Regions from separate parts of the Catellatospora sp. NPDC049111 genome, predicted to be linked through region 1. Evidence: riboswitches for the same ligand, from Rfam matches in the RefSeq annotation. Region 1 holds a riboswitch; the other holds the start of a gene.
What was found. Region 1 has a riboswitch for cobalamin ahead of AB0B66_RS27995 (ABC transporter substrate-binding protein). Riboswitches for the same ligand answer to the same signal wherever they lie in the genome.
Positions count from the first base shown of each region.

Region 2: another riboswitch for cobalamin. It lies ahead of bluB (5,6-dimethylbenzimidazole synthase); the one in region 1 lies ahead of AB0B66_RS27995 (ABC transporter substrate-binding protein).

Region 1 covers NZ_JBEZEB010000025.1:23,791-28,365, forward strand. The annotation lists gene mqnE (aminofutalosine synthase MqnE) at 1-786, shown strand, start outside; gene AB0B66_RS27985 (hypothetical protein) at 790-1,224, shown strand; gene AB0B66_RS27990 (DUF4229 domain-containing protein) at 1,283-1,588, shown strand; cobalamin riboswitch at 1,628-1,758, shown strand; gene AB0B66_RS27995 (ABC transporter substrate-binding protein) at 1,861-2,778, shown strand; gene AB0B66_RS28000 (iron ABC transporter permease) at 2,780-3,808, shown strand; gene AB0B66_RS28005 (ABC transporter ATP-binding protein) at 3,808-4,575, shown strand; gene AB0B66_RS28010 (aminotransferase class V-fold PLP-dependent enzyme) at 4,568-4,575, opposite strand, start outside.
Region 2 covers NZ_JBEZEB010000016.1:87,991-92,565, forward strand. The annotation lists gene sodN (superoxide dismutase, Ni) at 1-146, shown strand, start outside; gene AB0B66_RS22575 (class I SAM-dependent methyltransferase) at 223-1,017, shown strand; gene bluB (5,6-dimethylbenzimidazole synthase) at 1,344-1,973, opposite strand; cobalamin riboswitch at 2,033-2,163, opposite strand; gene AB0B66_RS22585 (hypothetical protein) at 2,125-2,247, opposite strand; gene AB0B66_RS22590 (phosphotransferase) at 2,304-3,089, shown strand; gene AB0B66_RS22595 (hypothetical protein) at 3,219-3,851, opposite strand; gene AB0B66_RS22600 (hypothetical protein) at 4,096-4,575, shown strand, end outside.

The DNA of each region.
Region 1 (4,575 bases):
CTCAAGCAGGCCCTGCCGAACGTCAAGCTGAAGGCGTTCACCGCGACCGAGGTGCAGTGGTTCGAGAAGATCTCCGGCCTGACCGCCGACGCGATCCTCGACGAGCTGATGGAGGCGGGCCTGGAGTCGCTGACCGGCGGTGGCGCCGAGATCTTCGACTGGGAGGTCCGCCAGCACATCGTCGACCACGCCTGCCACTGGGAGGACTGGTCGCGCATCCACCGCCTGGCGCACAGCAAGGGCCTGCGCACCCCCTCGACGATGCTCTACGGCCACATCGAGGAGCCGCGGCACCGCGTCGACCACGTGCTGCGCCTGCGCGAACTGCAGGACGAGACCGGCGGCTTCACCGTCTTCATCCCGCTGCGCTACCAGCACGACTTCCACGACAGCGCGGACGGCAAGATCCGCAACCGGATCCAGGCGCGCACCACGATGGCGAGCCCGGCCGAGTCGCTCAAGACGTTCGCGGTGTCCCGGCTGATGCTGGACAACTTCGACCACATCAAGTGCTTCTGGGTCATGCACGGCCTGTCGCTGGCCCAGCTGTCGCTGAACTTCGGCGTCGACGACCTGGACGGCTCGGTCGTCGAGTACAAGATCACGCACGACGCGGACTCGTACGGCACGCCGAACACGATGCACCGCGACGACCTGCTCCACCTGATCTGGGACGCGGGCTTCAGCCCGGTCGAGCGGGACACCCGCTACCAGGTCGTCAAGGAGTACGGCGCGCCGGTCAGCATGGCCGAGCGGCGCAGCGAGCCGCAGCAGGTCTGGGCCTGACGGGTGGCCGATCCGCAGAGCCCGGCCGAGGAGCAGCGCAAGGGCCCGCGGCGGGACGCGTCCGGGCGCATCGTCTCGCTCACCGACCTGGTGGCGTACGCGCTGGCCGGGTTCGCCATCAGCGTGCTCGGCATGATCGCCTTCGACGGCCTGTTCGCCCTGCTCGGCATGGGCGAGTTCGGTGACCTCACCGGCTGGCTCGCGGTGATCTTCCCGGCGATCATCTTCGTGGAGCAGTTCAAAGCGGCGGCGGGCCACCGCGGGCGGCTCGCCGTGGCCCCGGCCGCCGGTCTGGTGGCCGTGGTGCTCGGCGTGCTCGCGGTGGGCGTGGCGTCGGGCTTGCCGCCGCTGGTCTCCGGCGGGCTGGGCGCGCTGGTCACCACGGTGGTGTACGCCGTGCTCTGGCACCTCGGCCTGGCGGCCGCCGAACGGGGCTGACCGGCCCCTCGCGCGGGGCTGACCGAGGCCCGGCAGGTTCGGCGGCTACCCTGGACCGGTGAGTCCTGCTGTCAAGTACACGCTCGCCAGGCTGATGCTCTTCCTGGCCGTCTTCGCCGCGCTGTGGTTCGTGCCGAACCTGAGCATGCTGCTCAAGCTGATGATCGCCATCCTGGTCTCGGCGGCGGCGAGCTATTTCCTGCTGCGCAACCTGCGTGACGACGTGGCGGCCCAGGTCGAGGGCGCGGTGGACCGCCGCAGGGCCGAGAAGGACCGGCTGCGTGCCGCCCTGGCCGGCGAGACCGAGCCCGGCGAAGACGTGCCCGCCGCCGAGGCCGAAGAGGTCCACAAGACCCAGGCGTGATGAGCCTGCGCACATCCTCCACTCCGCGTCGCGAGCATCGGCACGGGTGTGTATTAGCGTGTCGGCTGACTGTCCCGCAGCGAAGCCGGTGTGAACCCGGCGCTGTCCCGCAACTGTGATCCCACCTCGGTGGGCGAGCCAGGTCGCCTGCGGCAGTCGCGAACCACGCTCTCGAGGAAGGGCGTCTCGCGGACCGGGCTGCCCCACCTGATCGGGCCCTGTCGGCGAAGGACCTGCCTCGACCGATAGGAGGATCAGTGCGTACCCGTTTCCTGTCCCGCCGCGCGTTCGGCGCGCTGGCCGCAGCCGGCCTCGTCGCCGCGCTCGGGGCCTGCGCCACGAACGACCCGGCGACCCCTGCCCCGTCGAACGCCGCCGCGGCGTACCCGGTGACCGTCGGCTCGGTGACGCTGCCCGCGCAGCCGGTGAAGATCGTCTCGCTGTCGCCGACGACGACCGAGATGCTCTTCGCGATCGGCGCCGGCGGCCAGGTCGTCGCCGTCGACGACAACTCGAACTTCCCGGCGAACGCGCCGAAGACGGAGCTGTCGGGCTTCCAGCCCAACGCCGAGGCCGTCGCCGCCAAGAGCCCCGACCTGGTCGTGCTCAGCACCGACGCCAACAACGTGGTCGCCCAGCTGACCACCCTCAAGATCCCGGTTTACGTGGCCCCGGCCGCCGTGACGCTGGACGACACGTACCAGCAGCTCGCCGAGCTGGGTGAGCTGACCGGCCACAAGGCCGAGGCGGCCGCGCTCGGCCAGAAAATGAAGGACGACATCGCCAAGCTGGTCAAGGACCTGCCGAAGCGCGCGACCCCGCTGTCCTACTACTACGAGCTGGACCCGACGCTGTACTCGGTGACCTCGAAGACGTTCATCGGCTCGCTGTTCGAGCTGGCCGGGCTGAAGAACGTGGCCGACGCCGCCGACACCAAGGGCAGCGGCTACCCGCAGCTCACCGCCGAGTCGCTGGTCAAGTCGAACCCGGACCTGATCTTCCTGGCCGACACCAAGTGCTGCCAGCAGAACCTGGACACCGTCAAGGCCCGTGCGGGCTGGGCCGGCATGACCGCGGTCAGCAAGGGCCAGGTCATCGCGCTGGACGACGACATCGCCTCGCGCTGGGGCCCCCGCGTCGTCGACCTGATCCGCGCGATCGTCGACGCCGCGAACAAGGTCCCGGCCTGACGTGACGACACTGCGACCGGCACGGCTGCGTCCCGGGTGGCTCGCCGCCGGGATCGGAGCCGTGCTGGTCGCGCTCGTCGCCGGGGTCGCCCTGGGTCCGGTGACGCTGCCGCCCGGCTCGGTCGCGGCGGAGCTGCTCAACCTGATCCCCGGCGTGGACCTGCCGTCGGGGCTGAACGAGCGCGAGATCGCCATCATCACCGAGCTGCGGCTGCCCCGGGTGGTGCTGGGCCTGCTGGTCGGCGCGATGCTGTCCCTGGCCGGCGGCTGCTACCAGGGCGTCTTCCGCAACCCGCTGGCCGACCCGTACCTGCTCGGTGTCGCCGCAGGAGCCGGGCTCGGCGCGACCATGGCGATCGCGTTCCGGGCCGGGGCCGTGCTGCCGCTGGCCGCGTTCGCCGGGGCGGGTATCGCGGTCGTGGTCACCTACCTGCTCGGGGTGGCCGGCGGGCGGGACCGCTCGTCGGCGACGCTGATCCTGGCCGGGGTCGCCGTGTCGAGTTTCCTCGCCGCGATCCAGACGTACCTGCTCCAGCGCAATGTGGACACCATCCGCGAGGTGTACTCCTGGCTGCTCGGGCGGCTGGCCACCAACGGCTGGCACGAGGTGACGCTGCTGCTGCCGTACGCGGTGGTCACCACGGTCGTGGTGCTGGCCCTGCGCCGGGAGCTGGACGTGCTCAGCGTCGGCGACACCGAGGCGGCGAGCCTGGGCCTGCACCCGCAGCGCTCCCGGTTGATCCTGCTGGCCGCGGCCTCGCTGGGCACCGCCGCCGCGGTCGCCGTGTCGGGGCTGATCGGCTTCGTGGGCATCATCGTGCCGCACGTGGTGCGCCTGCTGGCCGGTGGCTCGTACCGCTCGATCCTGCCGCTGTCGCTGCTGTTCGGCGCGGCCTTCCTGGCCCTGGCCGACCTGGCCGCGCGTACCCTGATCGCCCCGGGCGAGCTGCCGATCGGCGTGGTCACCGCGTTCTTCGGCGCGCCGTTCTTCATCCTGGTGCTGCGCTCGACCCGGCGGGTGAGCGTCTGATGCTGGCCGTCGAGGACGTCCGGGTGACCCTGGGCGACGCCGAGATCCTGCACGGCGTGGACCTGACCGTGGCCTCCGGCGAGTGGGTCACCGTGATCGGCCCCAACGGCGCGGGCAAGTCGACCCTGCTGCGGGCCGTGGGCGGGGCGGTGCCACACCACGGAAAGATCATCATCGACGGTACGCCCACCACGGCGCTACCGCGCCGCCGCCGCGCCCAGCTCGTGGCCACGGTGGCGCAGCAGCCCGTGGTGCCACCCGGGATGCGGGTGCTCGACTATGTGCTGCTCGGGCGCACCCCCTACATCGCCCCGCTGGGCCGCGAGTCGGCGCAGGATCTGTCCATCGTGGAGCAGGTGCTCGACTCCCTGGAGCTGCGCCGGTTCATCGGCCGTGAGCTGGAGACGCTGTCCGGCGGCGAGCGCCAGCGGGTGTTCCTGGCCCGCGCGCTGGCCCAGGGCGCGCCGCTGCTGCTGCTCGACGAGCCCACCTCGGCCCTGGACATCGGCCACCAGCAGGAGGTCCTGGAACTGGTCGACCGGCTGCGCAAGGACCGCGCGCTGACCGTGCTGGCCACCATGCACGACCTGTCCGTGGCCGGCGAGTACGCCGACCGCCTCGTGCTGCTGGCCGAGGGCCGGGTCGCCGCCGACGGGCCGCCGGAGCAGGTGCTCACCGAGGAACTGCTCGCCCTGCACTACCGCGCCCGGGTGCGGGTGATCGCGGGCGAGTTCGGCCCGATCGTGGTCCCTGTCCGCGTCAACTGA
Region 2 (4,575 bases), on a different contig from region 1:
CGAACCTGAACCAGCTGTTCAACGAGGCCACCAAGCTGTCCGGCGCCGCCGGCACCAAGGGTCAGGCCGACCCGGCCGTGGCCGAGCAGCTGCTGGGCAGGATCGAGGAGATCTCCAAGATCTTCTGGGAGACCAAGCGGGCCTGAGCCATGATGGGGCACCCCGCGACGACCGCGAGCGAGGTGCCCCATCGCGCAACGCGACTCGATCTACGATGCGACGATGACCTCGACGCCGTCCGCGCATGCCGTCAGCCAGTACGCGACGACGACCGAAAACCTCACCGCTCGCATCGCACTGCATGCCTACGGCACGAACCCGCAGAGTTGGTTCTCCTGGCTCGGCGAGCGGCTCCCGCTGGCCGGCGACGTACTCGAAGTCGGCGCCGGCACCGGAAAACTGTGGACCCACGTGGATCACGTCACCAGAGGGATCCGCCTCACCCTGACGGACTTCTCCGGCGCGATGTGCGAGCAGCTGCGCACCGTCCCCGAAGCGCGTGTGCGGCAGTGCGACGCGACGGACCTGCCGTTCGGCGATGCCGTGTTCGACACCGTGATCGCCAACCACATGCTGTACCACGTCGACGACCCGGCTGCCGCGCTGCGCGAGTTCGCCCGGGTGCTGCGTCCGGGCGGGCGGCTCGCGGTCGCCGTGAACGGCCGCGACCACCTCGAAGAACTCAACGCCATCGGACCGGCAGTCGGTCGCCCCGACCTGGCGCTGCACGCCACCCAGAACGACTTCACCGCCGAGACCGGTCCCGGCTACCTGGCGCGCCTCTTCGCCGACGTCTCGGTCGAGCGCTACCACGGCGACCTCGAAGTCCCCAGCCCCGACCCGGTCCTCACCTATCTCGCCAGCCTGTCGTCCGAACCGCTCACGCCGAAGCAGTTCGCCGCGGCCCGTAACCACCTCCAGGCCCGGATCGATGCCGACGGCAGCTTCCGCGTACGCAAGCACACCGTGCTCATCACAGCCTCAGCAGGGACGACGCAATCCGCCGACCATGTCTAGGCTGTGGCGGTGACTGGTGCCGCGGAAGAGACTCCGGTTCCGGGCGACGCCTCGGCGCACCGGAACTCCGCCCTTCAGGTGATGTCGGAGGTCGATCCGTTGTGGCCGCGGCCGGGCGACCCTCTCGGCCACGACGTCACACCCGTGCCCCGACGGGACCCAGGGTGGGCAACCGTGCTGCGGATCGGAGCCGTCGTGCTGGTGCTCTGGTCGTCGAGCTTCGCTTCTCCGTGCTGGGCGTCTCCCGGCTGCAGCTGTCGAGTCACGACGTGAGCTTTCGGACGCCCGGTCCCGGGTGCGTTGACCTGATCCTGTGATCGCCCCGTTCAGCGAGGTGTCCACCGGTCCGTGTGGATGGCTTCGGCCAGCGGCCGGCGGCGGCGCCAGCCGTGCCGTTCGAGGTCGGGCACGGCTTCGAGGTGGGTGACCGGGCCGAGGCAGAGCCAGGCGACCGGACGGATCCCGGCCGGAATGGCTAGCAGCTCCCGCAGGAACTCCTCGCGGTAGAACGACACCCACCCGACGCCCAACTGCTCCGCCGTGGCCGCCAGCCACAGGTTCTGGATGGCCAGGCACACCGAGTACAGCCCGGCGTCGGCGATCGCGTGCCGGCCCAGCACCGCGGGAGATCCTCGGTCGGGGTCGTAGGTCACCACGACCGACAGCGTCGACTCCAGCACCCCGTCGATCTTGATCCGGGCGAACCGCTCGGCGGCCTCGGCGTCCAGCGTGGCGGCGAACACCTCACGTTCCCGGTGTACGTGCTGATGGAACGCCTCCCGCAGCGGCCGGTCGCGGACCACGACGAAATCCCACGGCTGCGTCAGGCCGACGCTGGGCGCGGCGTGCGCCGCCTCCAGGACCCGGTCCAGCACGTCGACCGAGATCGCGGCCCCCGTGAACTGTCCACGCACGTCCCGGCGGCGGTGGATGACGTCGTAGAACTCGCTGACCATGGGCAGGCTCCCGCTGCTGTCGGGCTCCGGGCAGGCCGGGGCCGTGGACGCGAGGCCGGTCTTCGGACTCCCAGATCGACGCCCTCCGCCCGCCTTCCCAGCCGGTCAGGCCAGTGGCTGCGCGTACTGCGCGTGGGCGGCAGCTCCCTGGTCACCGCGGCGGGCCCGTGCCGGACACGTTACCGCCGACGCCGAGCAGCACCGCCATCGGCGCGGCCACGACCGGATACGCGACCAACCGCAGACCCACCGGCTCGGGTGGCCCGTTCGTCACGAATGCACGGTCGCCTCACGTCCCGCGAGCAAGCGACTGCCGTGGATACTGGACCGATGGACGGGGAGGAACCGCTGGTGGGCGGCCGGATGACGGCCGGCATCGTGCGCCGCGGCGGCCACGTGCACCGGCCGATGGGCTCGTGGTCGCCGGCGGTGCACGAGTTTCTCGGCCACCTGGAGTCGGTCGGATTCGCCGGTTCGCCGCGGTTCGTGGGTGTCGAGGGCGGTCACGAGGTTTTGACATACCTGTCCGGGGACGTGGCGGTGGATCCGCAGTGGCAGCCCGGCCGTGGTGCCCGCCTGCCGGGGTACGCCCGCACGGACCGAGCCCTGACCGAGGCGGCGAAGCTGATCAGGCGGCTGCACCACGCGGCAGCCGGGTTCAGCCCGACGATCACCGCTTACCGCTTCCATCCGTGTGCGCCCCGCCCGGGACAGATCGTCTCCCACGGTGACCTCGGACCGTGGAACACCGTCTACCGGGCGGGGATCCCGGTGGCGTTCATCGACTGGGACGCCACGCAGCCGGTGGACCCGCTCGACGACCTGGCGGCGGCCGCGTGGAGTTTCGTGCCGCTGTGCCCACCCGGGCAACTACGCGAAGCCGACTTCGACCCCCTGCCGGACCTGCCGAGGCGGCTTCGCCTGTTCGTCGACGCGTACGGGCTCGCCGACAGGCAGGCGATGCTGCCCGCTCTGCAACGGGCCAAACTGCACGAGGTCGAGCGCGTCAAGTACGCGCCGCTCGCACCAGCCGAGGCGGCCGCCTCCCTGGAGTACTACGCCGGTCAGCTGCGGTGGCTTCATGACGTCTCCGCCGACCTGGGATCCTGCCTGTAGAGCGGTGCCGTGCGGCTCCACGGTCAGCTCGGATCGGCCGGATAAACCTTCCCACGGGCGCGCAGCAGGGCCGAGATGTCGATGATCTGGTCGGGCCGGCACGCGGTCGATCGAATCGCGGCGGAGACCTCAGCGCCCCGCCTGGGTGCCGCGCACCGACGCGGCCACCGCGATGACCACCACCGCGAACAGCCCGACGACGACAGACGGCACCGTCGCCAGGCAGGCCAGCCGCCAGCTCAGCGACCTCGTGGCGAACCAGCCGAGCAGCGCGCCGAACGCGAGCGCGAACAACAGGGCGAAGCCGAGGGCCAGCCGCGCCTGTGCCCGCCGCTCGCCTGCCCGGCCAGTCGAGGCGGCACCGGCGCCGAGCGCCGCGCCCTGACCTAGTCCGGCCGGCAGCACGGCGATCGTCAGTATCGCCGCCGAAGGCGAGAACGCGACGATCACTGCACCGAGCAGCATCAGCACGAGCGCCGATCCGGTCACCGCCGCAGGCGCCCGCCGCCCGAGCAGGTAACCGGCCGCGAATCCCGACACGATGGCGGCCAACTGCGCGACAACGACGGTCGTCAGCCCGGTCGCCGTCAGGCCGAGGGCCTGCCGGGCCGCGCCGAGCAGCGGACCGATCAGGACGGCGAGCTGGCACGCGGCGACCATCGCGCCCAGCCCGGCACCGACGAGCAGCCACGACGACCGGCCGGGAGGCGGCACAGGTGGCGGTACCACGGACGGCGTCGGCTGGCGGATCTGTTCACTCATCGCGCCATATTAGGACTCGCCAAAAGTTATGATCACATGTCGTCCGATATGGAGGGAAAGTCGATGGCGCGGCGCAAAAACCCTTCCGGGTGCGGGTGTCTGATGCTCATCCTGCTGGGGCCGTTCCTCGCGAGTCTGGCGATCTCCATTCCCGGAACGATCCTCGCCTCGCCCGCGATCGTGGCGTTCCTGCTGGCCGAGGACCCCGGCCAGATCGGGGCGTACCCGTCGTGGGTGGGTCGGTGTGGCGCTCGCGCCGGTCGTGGCCTACCTCGTGGTCCGGTTCGCCGGACGCGGCAGGGTGCACCCCCGGCACCAGGTCCATCTCGTCCGCGCCGGCGTCCTGACGGCGCTTGCCGCAGGCACCGCGCTGCTGGCGCTGGTGCTGCACCAGCGCTATCTCGGCGGCACGGTGCCCCCGGTCACGGCCGGCAAGCAGCCGCTGACGCTGGAGACGTCACTGCCGCTGGTCGGTCCGGTCGCCGCCGGCACGACGGCCCTGGTGTTCTACTTCGTGCTGCGGCTGCTCGACCGCAAGCTGCCGCGCCGGACGCAGGCCGCGCCACAGCGCCCGACCGCGTGGGCCGACCCGCGACCCCAGGAGATCTGGTGGGGTGAGATCGAGTTCCGCGACGGCGACGGGTCCAAGGACCGGCCGTTCGTCGTGCTGCGTGTGCATCCCGACCACCTGGAGGTCCTGCAGATCACGTCGAAGGACAAGTCG